DNA from 2 places in the Achromobacter mucicolens genome. Region 1 is predicted to be linked to the other one. Evidence: predicted binding sites of a transcription regulator. Region 1 holds the regulator's gene; the other holds the start of a gene.
The links. The regulator LexA, encoded in region 1, represses DNA repair genes until DNA is damaged. The targets are predictions, from matches to a motif close to ACTGTATNNNNATACAGT.
Positions count from the first base shown of each region.

Region 2: QEP15_RS06775 (PA0069 family radical SAM protein) is a predicted target of LexA. The motif match lies at 4,736-4,753, and genes of this name have one in related genera.

Region 1 is NZ_CP123364.1:3,308,748-3,316,647, reverse strand. It holds gene tig (trigger factor) at 1-811, shown strand, start outside; gene clpP (ATP-dependent Clp endopeptidase proteolytic subunit ClpP) at 816-1,469, shown strand; gene clpX (ATP-dependent Clp protease ATP-binding subunit ClpX) at 1,572-2,870, shown strand; gene lon (endopeptidase La) at 3,129-5,579, shown strand; gene lexA (transcriptional repressor LexA) at 5,758-6,408, opposite strand; gene QEP15_RS15070 (amino acid aminotransferase) at 6,555-7,754, opposite strand; gene uvrB (excinuclease ABC subunit UvrB) at 7,830-7,900, shown strand, end outside.
Region 2 is NZ_CP123364.1:1,495,777-1,503,676, forward strand. It holds gene cysW (sulfate ABC transporter permease subunit CysW) at 1-431, shown strand, start outside; gene QEP15_RS06755 (sulfate/molybdate ABC transporter ATP-binding protein) at 456-1,520, shown strand; gene QEP15_RS06760 (phosphoadenylyl-sulfate reductase) at 1,517-2,260, shown strand; gene cysD (sulfate adenylyltransferase subunit CysD) at 2,300-3,208, shown strand; gene QEP15_RS06770 (sulfate adenylyltransferase subunit 1) at 3,251-4,549, shown strand; gene QEP15_RS06775 (PA0069 family radical SAM protein) at 4,761-6,191, shown strand; gene QEP15_RS06780 (hypothetical protein) at 6,268-6,729, shown strand; gene QEP15_RS06785 (DMT family transporter) at 6,749-7,621, opposite strand; gene rplS (50S ribosomal protein L19) at 7,833-7,900, shown strand, end outside.

The DNA.
Region 1 (7,900 bases):
GCTGGACTTTGCCGGCACCATCGACGGCGTGCCGTTCGAAGGCGGCAAGGCCGAAGACTTCCCGTTCGTGCTCGGCCAAGGCCGCATGCTGCCGGAATTCGAAGAAGCCGCGCGTGGCCTGAAGGCTGGCGAAACCAAGGTTTTCCAGCTCAAGTTCCCCGATGACTACCAAGGCGTGGAAGTTGCCGGCAAGACCGCCGAATTCACCATCACCATCAAGGAAGTGGCTGAAGGCGTCCTGCCCGAACTGAACAGCGAATTCGCCAAGTCGCTCGGCCAAGCCGAAGGCGACGTCGAAAAGCTCAAGGCCGACATCCGCAGCAACATCGAGCGCGAAGTGAAGGTCCGTTCGCAAGGCCGCACCAAGTCAAGCGTCATGGACGCCCTGGTCGAAGCCGGCAAGTTTGACGTGCCGAAGGCCCTGGTCGACAACGACGTGCAAGGCCGTATCTCCGCTGCCCGCGAAGAACTGAAGCAGCGCGGCGTGCCCAATGCCGAATCCGTGCCGATCCCGGCCGAAGCCTTCTCGACCGAATCCGAGCGCCGTGTCCGCCTGGGCCTGCTGGTCTCCGAACTGGTCAAGCAAGCTCAGTTGCAAGCCAAGCCGGAACAGGTCCGCGCGCGCATCGAAGAATTCGCCCAGAACTACGAACAACCCGCCCAGGTTGTCAGCTATTACCTGGCAGACCGCCAGCGTCGTGCTGAAATCGAGGCTATCGTGCTTGAAGACAACGTCGTCGCGCACGTGTTGGAAAAGGCCAAGGTCACCGATGAAAAGGTGCCTTTCGATCAGTTGATGGGGATGGCGTAACACTATGCAGAGATTCACCGATTTCTATGCGGCAATGAATGGCGGGTCTTCGGTGACCCCCACCGGCCTGGGCTACATTCCCATGGTGATCGAGCAGTCGGGGCGCGGCGAGCGTGCCTACGACATCTATTCGCGTCTGCTCCGCGAACGGCTCATTTTCCTGGTGGGGCCGGTGAACGACGCCACGGCCAACCTGGTCGTGGCTCAGTTGCTGTTCCTGGAATCGGAGAATCCTGACAAGGACATTTCCCTGTACATCAACTCGCCTGGCGGGTCGGTGTACGCGGGAATGGCCATTTTTGACACCATGCAGTTCGTCAAGCCGGACGTGTCCACCCTGTGCACCGGCCTTGCGGCCAGCATGGGCGCGTTCCTCTTGGCGGCTGGCAAGAAGGGCAAGCGTTTCACCCTGCCCAACTCGCGCATCATGATCCACCAGCCCTCGGGCGGCGCCCAAGGGCAGGCCTCCGACATCCAGATCCAGGCTCGCGAAATCCTGGACCTGCGCGAGCGCTTGAACCGCATCCTGGCCCACAACACCGGGCAGAGCATGGAGCGCATCGAGCTGGATACGGAACGTGACAACTTCATGTCGGCCGAAGATGCGGTATCGTATGGACTGGTGGACAAGGTCATGGCCTCCCGGTCCGAAGGCTGACTTCCCGGTTGATCCAGACCCGCTGCCATCATGTTTGAGTAAGCGCATGCGCTAGGCCATGTACCCGGCCTGGCGCATCTTTACCTGAGATACGAAAGAAATATGCCTGAAAAAAAGGGATCGGCAGACGCTAAGGTGCTGCATTGCTCGTTTTGCAATAAAAGCCAGCACGAAGTCCGCAAGCTGATCGCGGGTCCGTCGGTATTCATCTGCGATGAATGCATCGACTTGTGCAACGACATCATCCGCGAAGAGGCGCAGGCCACCGCGCGCGCGGCGATTCGTTCCGAGCTGCCCACTCCGGCTGAAATCAAGACTTTCCTCGACCAGTACGTCATTGGGCAAACGTCGCCCAAGCGCATGCTGGCCGTGGCCGTCTACAACCACTACAAGCGCATTCGCCACGGCGAGATCAAGGGCGACGAAGTCGAGCTCTCCAAGAGCAACATCATGCTGATCGGGCCCACCGGCTCCGGCAAGACGCTCCTGGCCCAGACGCTGGCTCGCATGCTGAACGTGCCTTTCGTCATGGCCGACGCCACCACGCTGACCGAAGCGGGCTACGTGGGTGAAGACGTCGAAAACATCATTCAGAAGTTGCTGCAGAACTGCAACTATGAAGTCGAAAAGGCCCAGCGCGCCATCATCTACATCGACGAGATCGACAAGATCTCGCGCAAGTCCGACAACCCGTCCATCACGCGCGACGTGTCGGGCGAGGGCGTGCAACAGGCCTTGCTCAAGCTGATCGAAGGCACGGTGGCGTCGGTTCCCCCGCAGGGCGGCCGCAAGCATCCGAACCAGGACTTCGTCCAGGTCGACACCACCAACATCCTGTTCATCGTCGGCGGCGCCTTCGACGGGCTGGAAAAGGTCATCCGCGACCGTACTGAAAAGTCGGGTATCGGCTTTTCGGCGTCGGTACGTGCCAAGTCTGAACGTGGCGTGGGCGAACTCTTCTCCGAAGTGGAGCCCGAAGACCTCATCAAGTTCGGTCTCATTCCCGAACTGGTCGGTCGTCTGCCCGTGGTCGCGACGCTGGACGAGCTGGACGAAGCCGCACTGGTCCAGATCCTGACCGAACCCAAGAACGCCTTGCTCAAGCAGTTCCAAAAGCTGTTCGCCATGGAAGGCGCCGAGCTCGACGTGCGCCCGGCTGCGCTCAAGGCCATCGCCCGCAAGGCGCTGCGCCGCAAGACGGGTGCCCGCGGCCTGCGTTCCATCATTGAACAGGCACTGCTCGACACCATGTATGACCTGCCTTCCCAGGGCAACGTCAAGCGCGTGGTCCTCGACGAAAACGCCATCGAAGGCGAGGGCAAGCCCCTGCTGATCTACGCGGATGAAAATGCCGCGCCAGAGAAGCCGGAGCGCGGAGAAGTCCGCGACGCCGCCGCCTGATATTTCAAAAAAGCCCGTTCTAGTAACGGGTTTTTTTACCTAGGGCGCGCCTACATCCCCGATCGCACTTTTCAGCCGCCCGACATGGCCGCATACTGAAGGCGGTTCCAGGGCCTTTTTGGGGCCTTTTGGTGATCCAGGCGGCCGAGATCTTGAATTTTCGGCTATTGTTCCCATAACAGACGTAATTGACGAGTTTGCTCGGGTATTACCCGGGTGCCCCGTCCCCATACGCCGAGTCATACCGAGGAACCTCATATGTCTGCCAGCCAGACCCTGCCTTCCGACCCGATCGACCTTCCCCTGCTGCCGCTGCGCGATGTCGTAGTGTTCCCGCACATGGTCATCCCGCTGTTCGTCGGCCGACCGCGCTCCATCCGCGCGCTCGAGGTCGCGATGGAAGCGGGCAAAAGCATCATGCTGGTGGCCCAAAAGTCCGCCGGCAAAGATGACCCCACGCCTGAAGACGTCTACGAGATCGGCTGCGTCGCCGGCATCCTGCAGATGCTCAAGCTGCCTGACGGCACCGTAAAGGTGCTGGTCGAGGGTACGCAGCGCGCCCGCATCAACTCCATCGAAGACGCCGATTCGCACTTCACCTGCCAGGTGTCGCCGATCGAACCGGACGCCATGCAGGGCTCCGAAACCGAAGCCTTGCGCCGCGCCATCGTTGCTCAGTTCGAGCAATACGTAAAACTCAACAAGAAGATCCCGCCCGAGATCCTCACCTCGCTGGCTGGCATCGACGATGCTGGCCGCCTGGCTGACACGATCGCCGCGCATCTTCCCCTGAAGCTCGAGCAAAAGCAGAAGATGCTCGAGATCACGGGCACCTCTGAACGCCTCGAAGGTCTGCTCACGCAACTCGAAACCGAAATCGACATCCTCCAGGTCGAGAAGCGGATTCGCGGCCGCGTGAAGAAGCAGATGGAAAAGAGCCAGCGCGACTACTACCTGAATGAGCAGGTCAAGGCCATTCAGAAAGAGCTGGGCGAAGGCGAAGAGGGCGCGGACATCGAAGAGCTTGAAAAGAAGATCATCGCTGCCCACATGCCCAAAGAGGCGCGCAAGAAGGCCGATGCCGAGCTCAAGAAGCTCAAGCTCATGTCGCCCATGTCGGCCGAAGCCACGGTGGTGCGCAACTACATCGATACGCTCATCAATCTCCCCTGGAGAAAGAAAAGCAAGATTAACAACTCGATCAGCAACGCCGAAACGGTGCTGGACAACGACCACTACGGTCTCGAAAAGGTCAAGGAACGGATCCTCGAGTATCTTGCCGTGCAACAGCGCGTGGACAAGGTGAAGGCGCCGATCCTGTGCCTGGTCGGCCCTCCGGGCGTCGGCAAGACCTCGCTGGGTCAGTCGATCGCCAAGGCCACGAACCGCAAGTTCGTGCGCATGGCCCTGGGCGGCGTCCGTGACGAGGCCGAGATCCGCGGCCACCGCCGTACGTATATCGGTTCCATGCCCGGCAAGATCGTGCAGAACATGTCGAAGGTCGGCGTGCGCAATCCCCTGTTCCTGCTTGATGAAATCGACAAGCTGGGCATGGATTTCCGCGGCGATCCCTCGTCGGCCTTGCTCGAAGTGCTGGATCCGGAACAGAACCATACGTTCCAGGACCACTACATCGAGGTCGATTTCGATCTGTCGGACGTCATGTTCGTGGCGACCAGCAACACGCTGAACATTCCGCCGGCGCTGCTGGACCGCATGGAAGTGATCCGCCTGTCGGGTTACACCGAGGAAGAAAAGATCCACATCGCCCGCGACCATCTGCTGCCCAAGCTGATGAAGAACAACGGCGTGAAGGATACCGAGCTGACCGTGGACGACAGCGCGCTGCGCGATATCGTGCGCTACTACACCCGCGAAGCCGGTGTCCGTGCGCTCGAACGCGAAGTCGGCAAGATCTGCCGCAAGGTCATCAAGCAATTGCTGACCCAAAGCGATCGCGCCAAGGCCGAGGGCAAGACGCCGGAGGTCAAGGCGGTCAACGTCACGGCCGACAACCTCAGCGACTACCTGGGCGTGCGCCGCTACGCGTTCGGCATGGCCGAAAAGGAAAACCAGATCGGCCAGGTGACCGGCCTGGCGTGGACAGAAGTCGGCGGCGACCTGCTGACGATCGAAGTCGCGGACATGCCCGGCAAGGGCGTCATCCAGCGCACGGGTTCGCTCGGCGATGTGATGAAAGAGTCGGTCGAGGCGGCGCGCACGGTTGTGCGTTCGCGGGCTCGCCGTCTGGGCTTTGCCGATAGCGTCTTCGAAAAGCACGACATGCACGTGCACGTGCCGGAAGGCGCAACGCCCAAGGACGGTCCGTCCGCGGGTATTGCGATCACCACCGCCATGGTCTCGGCGCTGTCGCGCATTCCGGTGCGCGCCGACGTCGCCATGACGGGCGAGATCACGCTGCGTGGTGAAGTCCTGCCGATCGGCGGTCTGAAGGAAAAGCTGCTGGCCGCCCACCGCGGCGGTATCAAGACGGTTCTGATCCCGGAAGAAAACGTCAAGGACTTGGCGGAGATCCCGGATAACGTCAAGAACCACCTTGAGATCGTGCCGGTCCGCTGGATCGACAAGGTGCTGGAACTGGCCTTGGAGCGTCTGCCGGAGCCCCTGGCCGAGGAAGAAGCCGTCAAGGAGCCGCTGGTTGCCAAACCTGCGGAACCTGGCTCGACCGACCCGGTGATGAAGCACTGATGGCGTCTTGAACGCCGGGGCGCCCTCGAAAGAGGGTGCCCGAAGCCGAAAGGCGTCACCAGATCTTGTTGACGCCCGAAAGCAAAAAACCCCGCTCTCTGAGCGGGGTTTTCTTTTTGGTGGGCTTGCCTGCCAGTTTGGCCGGGTGGGGTGGGAGCGCCCGCCAGAGAACTGCAGCCTAGTGCAGCGCTTGCGTGCGGATGAGACCCACCGCAATGCCTTCCAGCGCAAATTCCTGATCGGCCTTGACCACGATCGTTTCGAAGTCGGGGTTTTCAGGCAGTAGTTCGATATGGCCGTTCTGGCGTTGGAGCCGCTTGACCGTGACGTCGTCGCCCAGACGGGCCACCACGATCTGGCCATTGCGCGCTTCAGACGCCTTCTTGACGGCCAGCAGATCGCCTTCGAGGATGCCCGCGTCGCGCATGCTCATGCCGCGCACCTTCAGCAGGTAGTCGGGGGCTTGTGCGAAAAGGCTGGGATCCACGCCAACTTCGCGCTCGACGTGCTCGGCAGCAAGGATGGGGCTGCCAGCTGCCACGCGGCCGACCAGCGGCAGGAGAAGCTGGGCGAGCGCGGGGATGGGAAGCGACGATTGCACCGGCGCGGCGGCGGCATCTTTGAGCCGGATGCCGCGTGAGGCGCCAGCCGTGAGTTCGATGGCCCCCTTGCGTGCCAATGCCTTGAGGTGGTCTTCTGCGGCGTTGGGAGAGCGAAAACCCAAGGCCTGGGCAATTTCGGCGCGGGTCGGCGGAAAGCCGGTGCGCGCGACCGTTTGCCTGATGAGGTCCAGGATTTGTTGTTGGCGATCCGTGAGTTTGCTGGCCATGGCGATGATCCGGTGTGAACGGACTGTACATATATACAGCGCCATTCTGGGGGACGTAGCGCAAAAAAGCAAGCGGGGCACGATGCCAATAAAAACGGGACCCGAAGGTCCCGTTTCGACTGCTGACGGCGCACTGCCGACGTGATTTACAGCACGGCTGCGATGCCGGCTGCCACCTTGTCGATGTTGCCGCTGTTCAGCGCGGCCACGCAGATGCGGCCGCTGGACACGGCGTAGACGCCGTGTTCTTCGCGCAGGCGGTCCACTTGGGCGGCGGACAGGCCCGAGTACGAGAACATGCCGCGTTGCTTGAGCACGAAGCTGAAGTCCTGCTTGCCGCCGTGTTCCTTGATCTTGTCGACCAGTTGAGCACGCATCAGGCGGATGCGATCACGCATGCCGGCCAGTTCTTCTTCCCACAGGGCAAACAGCTCGGGCGTGTTCAGCACCGTCGAGACGACCGTGCCGCCGTGCGTGGGCGGGTTCGAATAGTTGGTGCGGATGACGCGCTTGAGCTGGCTCAGCACGCGCGTGGCTTCGTCCTTGCTGCCGGCGACCACGGTCAGCGCGCCGACGCGCTCGCCGTACAGCGAAAACGACTTCGAGAACGACGAGCTGATGAACATGGTCATGTCCATGTCGGCGAACAGGCGCACGACTGCAGCGTCTTCCTTGAGGCCGTCGCCGAACCCTTGGTAGGCGATGTCCAGGAACGGGACCAGGTTGTTTTCCTTCACGACGGCGGCGATCTGCTTCCACTGGTCGGCGGTGGGGTCAGCGCCGGTGGGGTTGTGGCAGCATGCGTGCAGCACGACGATGGTCTTGGCGGGCGCGGCCTTCAGGTCGGCCAGCATGGCTTCGAAGTTCAGGCCACGGGTGGCGGCGTCGTAGTAGGCGTACGTGCCGACTTCAAAGCCGGCGCGTTCGAACAGCGCGCGGTGGTTTTCCCAGCTGGGATCGCTGATCAGCACCTTCGAGCCCGGCAACAGCTGGCGCAGGAAGTCGGCGCCGATCTTCAGGGCGCCGGTGCCGCCCAGGGCTTGCGTGGTCAGCACGCGGCCTGCGGCGGCCAGTGCGGAGTCCTTGCCCAGGAGCAGGGCCTGCGCACCGGCGTTGTAGCCGGCAATGCCTTCGATCGGAAGATAGCCGCGGGCGGCAGCGGCTTCGATGCGGGCGGTTTCGGCCTTGCGCACTGCGCCCAGGAGCGGGATCCGTCCCTGATCATCGTAATACACGCCCACGCCCAGGTTCACTTTACCGGGGCGGGTATCCGCGTTGTATTGTTCGTTCAGACCAAGAATGGGGTCGCGCGGCGCGAGCTCGACGGAATCGAAAAGGGTGCTCATGGGACTCTGATGAGGTGGGTGGACGCAGTACGAGGTGCTGTGGATAATGGGGGGTTTACCCTGGAACAGTCTAGCATGCCTAAGAGCGCAATAGACCCAAGCGCGGGGGCTCCCGCAGCAGGTCCGGGATTCGTCGATTTCCCTGA
Region 2 (7,900 bases), 1.8 Mb from region 1:
CGTTCGTGGCGCGCGAACTGATCCCGCTGATGCAGGCGCAGGGCAGCGAGGAAGAGCAGGCCGCGCTGACGCTGGGCGCGAGCGGCTGGCAGATCTTCTGGCGCGTGACGCTGCCGAACATCAAGTGGGGCCTGCTGTACGGCGCCATCCTGTGCAACGCGCGGGCAATGGGCGAGTTCGGGGCGGTGTCGGTGGTGTCCGGGCAGATCCGGGGCCTGACCAACACGATGACCCTGCATGTGGAGATTCTCTACAACGAATACCAGTATTCCGCGGCGTTCGCCGTCGCCTCGCTGCTGGCCTTGCTGGCGCTGGTGACCCTGGTGGCGAAGAACGTGGTCGAGTGGCGCAACGCGCGCCTTCTGCAGGGCGCCGACCAGCCGGTGGAGTATCCCGGCCCCGCGGTTGCCATCAACCCGGCGGCCGCCTGACGAGCCGGGCAAGGAGACATAGGCATGAGTATCGAAGTACGCAATCTATCCAAGCGCTTCGGCCAGTTCAAGGCGCTGAACGATGTGTCGCTGCACATCGAGACCGGCGAGCTGGTGGCGCTGCTGGGGCCGTCGGGCTGCGGCAAGACCACGCTCTTGCGCATCATCGCCGGGCTGGAGTCGGCCGATTCGGGCAGCGTGCTGTTCGCGGGCGAAGACGCCACGGCCGTGGACGTGCGCCAGCGCCAGGTCGGATTCGTGTTCCAGCACTACGCGCTGTTCAAGCATATGACGGTGTTCGAGAACGTGGCCTTCGGCCTGCGCGTCAAGCACCGCTCGCAGCGTCCGTCCGAGGATCAGATCAAGCGCAAGGTGCATGACCTGCTGAGCCTGGTGCAACTGGACTGGCTGGCCGACCGCTATCCGGCGCAGCTGTCGGGCGGGCAGCGCCAGCGCATCGCCCTGGCGCGTGCGCTGGCGGTCGAGCCGCGCGTGCTGCTGCTCGATGAGCCCTTCGGCGCGCTGGACGCCAAGGTGCGCAAGGAGCTGCGCCGCTGGCTGCGGCGGCTACACGACGAACTGCACGTGGCCAGCGTGTTCGTCACGCACGATCAGGAAGAGGCGCTGGAAGTCTCGGACCGCGTGGTGCTGATGAACGCCGGCCGCATCGAGCAGGTGGGCACGCCGCGCGAGGTCTGGGAAAGTCCGGCCACGCCGTTCGTCTACGGATTCCTGGGCGACGTGAATCAACTGCAAGGCACCGCCACGCGCGGGGTGTGGGAAGGCGCCGGCCTGTCGCTACCGGCCCCGGAGCTGGCGCAGGCCGACGCGCAGCGCGCCACGGCCTACGTGCGGCCGCATGAGTTCGAGGTCGAGCGCTACCGCGCCGGCGCCGAGGGCATTGCCGTTCGGCTGTCTCACGCCTATCTGGCAGGCCCCAGCGCATACCTGGAACTGGCGCGCCAGGACTCGGACGCCATCATCGAGGCCGAGGTGCCCGAATCCCTTTATCAGCAACTCAATCTGCAGGATGGCGAGATCCTGCTGGCGCGTCCCCGGCGCGCCCGTATTTTCGCGGTGCAACCATGACCACAACGGAACTCACTTCAGAACTTGAACCCGCCCTGGCGGCGCGCTGGCGCGACCTGACCGGGCGGCTGGCGGACATCCGCCGGCGTTACCCGGACGCCGCGCTGGCCTCGTCGTTGGCGGCCGAGGACATGGTGCTGACGCATGCCATCTACAGCTCGGACCTGGATCTTGAGGTCTTCACGCTGGACACGGGGCGGCTGCATGCCGAGACGCTGGGCGTGCTGGATGCGGTGCGCGAACGCTACGGCCGCGAGATCACGGTGTTCCGGCCCGTGCAGGCGGCGGTCGACGAACACGTCGCCGCGCATGGCGCCCATGCTTTCTACGAAAGCGTCGAGCTGCGCAAGGCCTGTTGCCAGATTCGCAAGGTCGAGCCGCTCAAGCGCGCGCTGGCCGGCCGCGGCGCCTGGATCACCGGACAGCGGCGCGCGCAGTCCACGACGCGCGGCGAGCTGCTGCTCGAAGAGGACGACAAGACCTTCGGCCTTTACAAATTCAACCCGCTGGCCGAGTGGAGCGAGGACGACATCTGGTCCGCCATCCGCGCGCTCGGCATTCCCTACAACCCGCTGCACGACCAGGGCTACCCGTCCATCGGTTGCGAACCCTGTACGCGCGCCATCCGCCCCGGCGAGGACCTGCGGGCAGGGCGGTGGTGGTGGGAATCGTCCGACTCGAAGGAATGCGGCCTGCACGCGGGCAACCGGGTCATCACCATTGCGGCGCGCGCCGATTGAGCGCGGCCATGAATTCAAAATCGTTTTAGGGGAAAACCTATGTCTGCTGTTATTCAACGCAGCCACCTGGATTGGCTGGAATCGGAAGCGATCTTCATCCTGCGTGAAGTCGCGGCCGAATGCGAAAAGCCCGTCCTGCTTTTTTCGGGCGGCAAGGATTCCGTGGTGCTCCTGCGCCTGGCCGAAAAGGCCTTCCGTCCGGGCCGCTTCCCGTTTCCGCTGATGCACATCGACACCGCCCACAACTTCGACGAGGTGATCGCCTTTCGCGATGCCCGCGCGGCCGAGCTGGGCGAGACGCTGATCGTGCGCAGCGTCGAGGATTCGATCAAGCGCGGCAGCGTCGTGCTGCGCCGCGAGACCGACTCGCGCAATGCGGCCCAGGCGGTGACGCTGCTGGAAGCCATCGAGGAATTCGGCTTTGACGCCTGCATCGGCGGCGCGCGCCGCGACGAGGAAAAGGCTCGCGCCAAGGAACGCATCTTTTCGTTCCGCGACGAGTTCGGCCAATGGGATCCCAAGGCCCAGCGTCCCGAGCTCTGGAGCCTGTTCAACACGCGCGTGCATCGCGGCGAGAACATGCGCGTCTTCCCGATCTCGAACTGGACCGAGCTGGACGTCTGGCAGTACATCCAGCGCGAACAGCTGGCGCTGCCGTCGATCTACTTCGCGCACGAGCGCGAGGTGGTGCGCCGCAAGGGTCTGCTGGTGCCCGTCACCCGCCTGACGCCGCCGGCCGAGGGCGAACAGGTCGAACGCCTGTCGGTCCGGTTCCGCACGGTGGGCGATATCTCGTGCACGTGCCCGGTCGCCTCCGACGCCGGCGACACCATGGCCATCATCGCCGAGACCGCCGTGACGGACATCACCGAGCGCGGCGCCACGCGCATGGACGACCAGACTTCCGAGGCCTCCATGGAGCGCCGCAAGAAGGAAGGCTATTTCTGAACGAAAAGACGCGCCGGCGCACGCCGGCGTCTGGGGAACCACATGAACGCACTGAACGATTCCTTTCTTTCCGGCGCCGACACCGGCGTGCTGCGCCTGATCACGGCGGGCTCCGTCGACGATGGCAAGTCCACGCTGATCGGCCGCCTGCTGTATGACAGCAAGGGCGTGTTTGCCGACCAGCTCGATGCGATCTCGCGCGCCAAGCACAAGCGCGTCGCGGGCGACGGCATCGATTTCTCGCTGCTGACGGACGGCCTGGAAGCCGAACGCGAGCAGGGCATCACCATCGACGTGGCGTACCGCTACTTCTCGACGCCGACGCGCAAATTCATCATCGCCGATGCGCCGGGGCACGAGCAGTACACGCGCAACATGGTGACTGGCGCATCGACCGCGGATGTCGCGGTCATCCTCATCGACGCGACCCGCGCCGCCGACGGCAAGCTGCTGCCGCAGACCAAGCGGCACAGCACCATCGCGCGCCTTTTGGGCATACGTCACATCGTCGTCGCGGTGAACAAGATGGACCTGGTGAACTGGGACCGCGCCGTATTCGAACGCATCCGCGACGCCTATGCGGACCTGGCCGGCAAGCTGGGCATCGCGCATTTCGACGCATTGCCGTTGTCGGCGCTGAGCGGCGACAACGTCGTCACGCTGTCCGGCAAGACGCCCTGGTACGACGGGCAGCCGCTGCTCGCGCTCCTGGAATCGCTGGATTTGTCGGGCGACGGCCGCGCGTTGCCGCTGCGCTTTCCGGTGCAGTGGGTGGCGCGCCATGGCGGCGAGCGCGCCGATGATTTCCGCGGCTACGCGGGCCGGCTCGCCAGTGGCGTGGTGCGCCCGGGAGACGCGGTGACGGTGCAGCCATCTGGCGTGACGGCGGTGGTGCAGGAAGTGCGCGCATTCGACCGCACGCTTGACGAAGCGGTGGCGGGCGACTCCATCACGCTGGTGCTGGACCGCGATGTCGACGTGTCGCGCGGTGACGTGATCGTGCACACGGCCGCGCCGGCGCAGGTGTCGCGCGAGTTCGAAGCCGAGCTGTGCTGGCTGGACGCGCAGGCCTTGAATCCGGCGCGCAAGTATCTGCTCAAGTCGGGCACGCGACTGACGTCGGCGAAGGTGCGTGCGGTGCTGTCGCATCGGGACATCCACGAACTGCAGGAAGTCGAGAACACCGAAGGCACGCTGCGCATGAACGACATCGGACGCGTGACGCTCACCACGCGCGAGTCGCTCGCGGTCGATCGCTACGACGATGTGGCGGCAACCGGCGCGTTCATTCTGATCGACGAGGCCACGCATCAGACGGCTGCCGCCGGCATGCTGCGGTAAGCCGCAATCCGGGGCGAAATCGCTGAATTTCGCCCCGGATTTTCGTGTTGTTTTTCGTCCAAACCTAATGTTGGCGCGGGTTCCCGGGCGATATCGCAAGATGAAATCGAATTGTTCAGACGATGTCTTCTTCTTGCGGTAAAGTTGGGCTGTCTTACGAAAAGGCTTTTGGTGCTTGTCAAAACCACTGTGTTTTTGTACAGTAGTTTTTATGGCACGCACCGATCATTCTTTTCCCGCCGGTTCTGGGTCCCCGGCTGCCGCCCCCGCCGCCTTGCGCGGTCGGGGTGCGGTTACTAATGTTCGGCATCGCTTTCAGCGCGATGACCGCGTGCAGGTCGACGACGGCTGGTCCGCGTCCGGTCTGCCGGCCGATTTCATCGACCCCGTCCCCGATAACGCGCCGGACGCCAGCGAGGCGGTCCGCTCCCCCGTTATCCCCATCCTGCCCGACACCCGCTGCGCGCCGTCCCCACCCAAGACCACGGTCACTGCGGAAGAAGCGCGCAAGATCCTGTCGCGCAACGATTCCCCGGACATCCCCTTCGACGTCGCCGCCAATCCGTACCGCGGCTGCGAGCACGGTTGCGTGTATTGCTATGCCCGGCCCACGCATTCCTACCTGGGCTATTCGCCCGGGCTGGACTTCGAAACCCGCCTGGTCGCCAAGGCCAACGCCGTGCAAGCGCTGCGCGCCGAACTGTCCCGGCCCGGCTATAAGCCGTCGCCCATCAACATCGGCTCGGCCACTGACGCCTACCAGCCCATCGAACGCGACTGGCGCCTGACGCGGGGCATGCTCGAGCTCATGCTCGAAACCCGGCATCCGGTCACCATCGTCACCAAGAACGCGCTGGTCGCCCGCGACCTGGACCTGCTGGCCGCCCTGGCGCAGCAGAACCTCGTGGTGGTCTACATCAGCATCACCACGCTGGATGCCGGCATGGCCCGCACGCTGGAGCCCCGCGCCGCCGCGCCGTGGCGCCGCCTTGAAGCGGTGCGCAGCTTGACCGACGCCGGCGTGCCGGTGGGCGTGCTGGTGGCCCCGGTCATTCCGTTCATCAACGACGAATCCATGGAACACATCCTCCAGGAGGCCAAGGCCGCCGGCGCGCACTACGCCAGCTACACGGTCCTGCGCCTGCCCTGGGAGGTCAAGACCCTGTTCGAAGACTGGCTCAACGCCCACTATCCCGACCGCGCGCAGCGCGTCCTGCATCGCATCGAAGACCTGCGCAACGGCCGCCGCAACGATCCCAACTTCGGGTCACGCATGCGTGGGACGGGCATCTGGGCCGACCTGCTGCGCCAGCGTTTTGCGGTTGCCACGCGCAAGCTGGGGCTCAACCGCACCCGCTTGTCGCTCGATTGCAGCCGCTTTGCGCCCCCTGTGGGGCCTGGCGCTTCAGCGTCGCTTTTCGACGCTGCGGCCGTGGCTGCGGTTGCGGCTCCCGCGGGCCCGGCCGCGGTTCCGCCGGGTGATGCCGGCGGTGCCGACTCCGATTTCCCATCCCCGGCTGGCGCGAAAGCGTCTTCAGGGGTCCCTTTTCCTGGTGGTTTGCCCGCGGTCAGCGGCGCGTACGGGCGCGGTGCGCGCCAGTTGCGCGCCATGGCCGCCGGCCAATTGTCTTTGTTCGACTGACCGCAGGCTACTGTTGCCTCGGGTGCATGCCAGGGCGAATCGCCTCGGCGCTGGAACGTTTATCCAAGGAGTTCCCATGAACACCGCTGATTTTTCCGTCCTGCAGGATGAGCTCGCCGTTTCCCTGAACCCGCTGCGCCGCGGCGCCAACCGCGCCCGCGCGTTCTGCGCCAGCCTGACTGGCATGGCCCTGCCCTGGAGCGGTTCGGCCTCTGGCCCGCGCACGCGTGCCACCCGCATGCCCGCCCGCTGGCCGTTCCCGCCGGCGCCCACGCCTGAGGAAGTGGCCATCAGTCCTGCGGCAGGCGATCCTGCGGTCGACACCCCGGCGAGCGTTTCGGCTCCGGCCGCCGCTCCCGTTCCCGCAGCCGTGCCGGCCGCCTCGGGCGCGCGTGATCACAGCATCGGTGACGCCAAGGCTCAGCCCGTTGCCAACCAGCTCACCATGAAAGCCATGATCACGGACGTCGTGCTGGTGTTGGCCTGGGGCGCAATGATTCCCGGCCTGATGTGGTTGGGCGTGGCGGGCGGATTCTGAATACGCTGCCACGCGGCGGTCAGCTCGATCCCAACAGGATCACGCCCGCCAGAATGGACACGCAACCGGCCAGACGGCCGACGCCCACTTTTTCACGCAGCAGGAACATGCCGGCCAGGGTGCCGAGCATCATGGACATTTCGCGGGCAGGCGCCACCAGGCTCAGCGGCGCGCCGTTGCGCAATGCATACAGCACCAGGATGTACCCCAGCGGCGACAGAAAACCCACGGCCAGCGCCAGATGCCAATGTCCGCGCATGGATTCCCACGAATGCGTGGGGCGGCGCAGCATGTGGGGCGTCATCATCGCGGTGCGGGTTACACAGGTGAACCAGTCGAACAGCACCGGGCTGATCAGCAGCACTTTCACACCGTACGCGTCCACCACCGTATAAGCGGCGATGAACAGGCCGATCACCACACCCCAGCGCACGCCGATCCACGCCTGCGGCTGCTTGAAGATGGCCAGCCGTCCCTGGGTGGCGATCAGCAGCACCCCGGCGACCACGCACAGCATGCCCGCAATCCCGGTGTGGGTGGCTGGCTCGCCCAATAGCAGGAAGGCGCCCGTGGTGGAAAGCAGCGGGCCGGTGCCCCGGGCAATCGGATACACCACGGACAGGTCGGCCACCTGATAGCCGCGTTGCAGGCACAGGCTGTAGCCCAGATGCAACAGGCTGGACGCCAGGATTGCCCCGACGACGGGCCAGGTCCAGTTCATGCCGTCGTGCATCAACACCCAGATCACCCAGGGCGCATACAGCACCGAGGCGCACAGGCCGTACGCGAACACGAAGGGCGCGCCCACCATGGCCGCGCGCTTGGCAAGGAGGTTCCACGTGGCGTGGGCCATCGCCGCCAGGACGACCAATAACAGGGACGAGTACGACATGAGGGAACAGCGTCAGATGACGTGTTTGTTACAGGGAGTTGGAAGGGTACCGCAAACCATGCTCAAGCCGCAGATGTTACCCGAGGCCTGGCGGAATTTTGGTGTAGAATCATCGGTTTGCCAAATCTCATCCTCTGCTTGCGGCATAGCACTCACAATACTGAACGGCAAAAGTATTACCCCGCAAAGGCATGATGATCTAGGAGTTCACATGAACCTCATCGCTATCCTGGAACAGGAAGAAATTGCCCGTCTGACCGGCGGTCAAGCCAAGCCTGA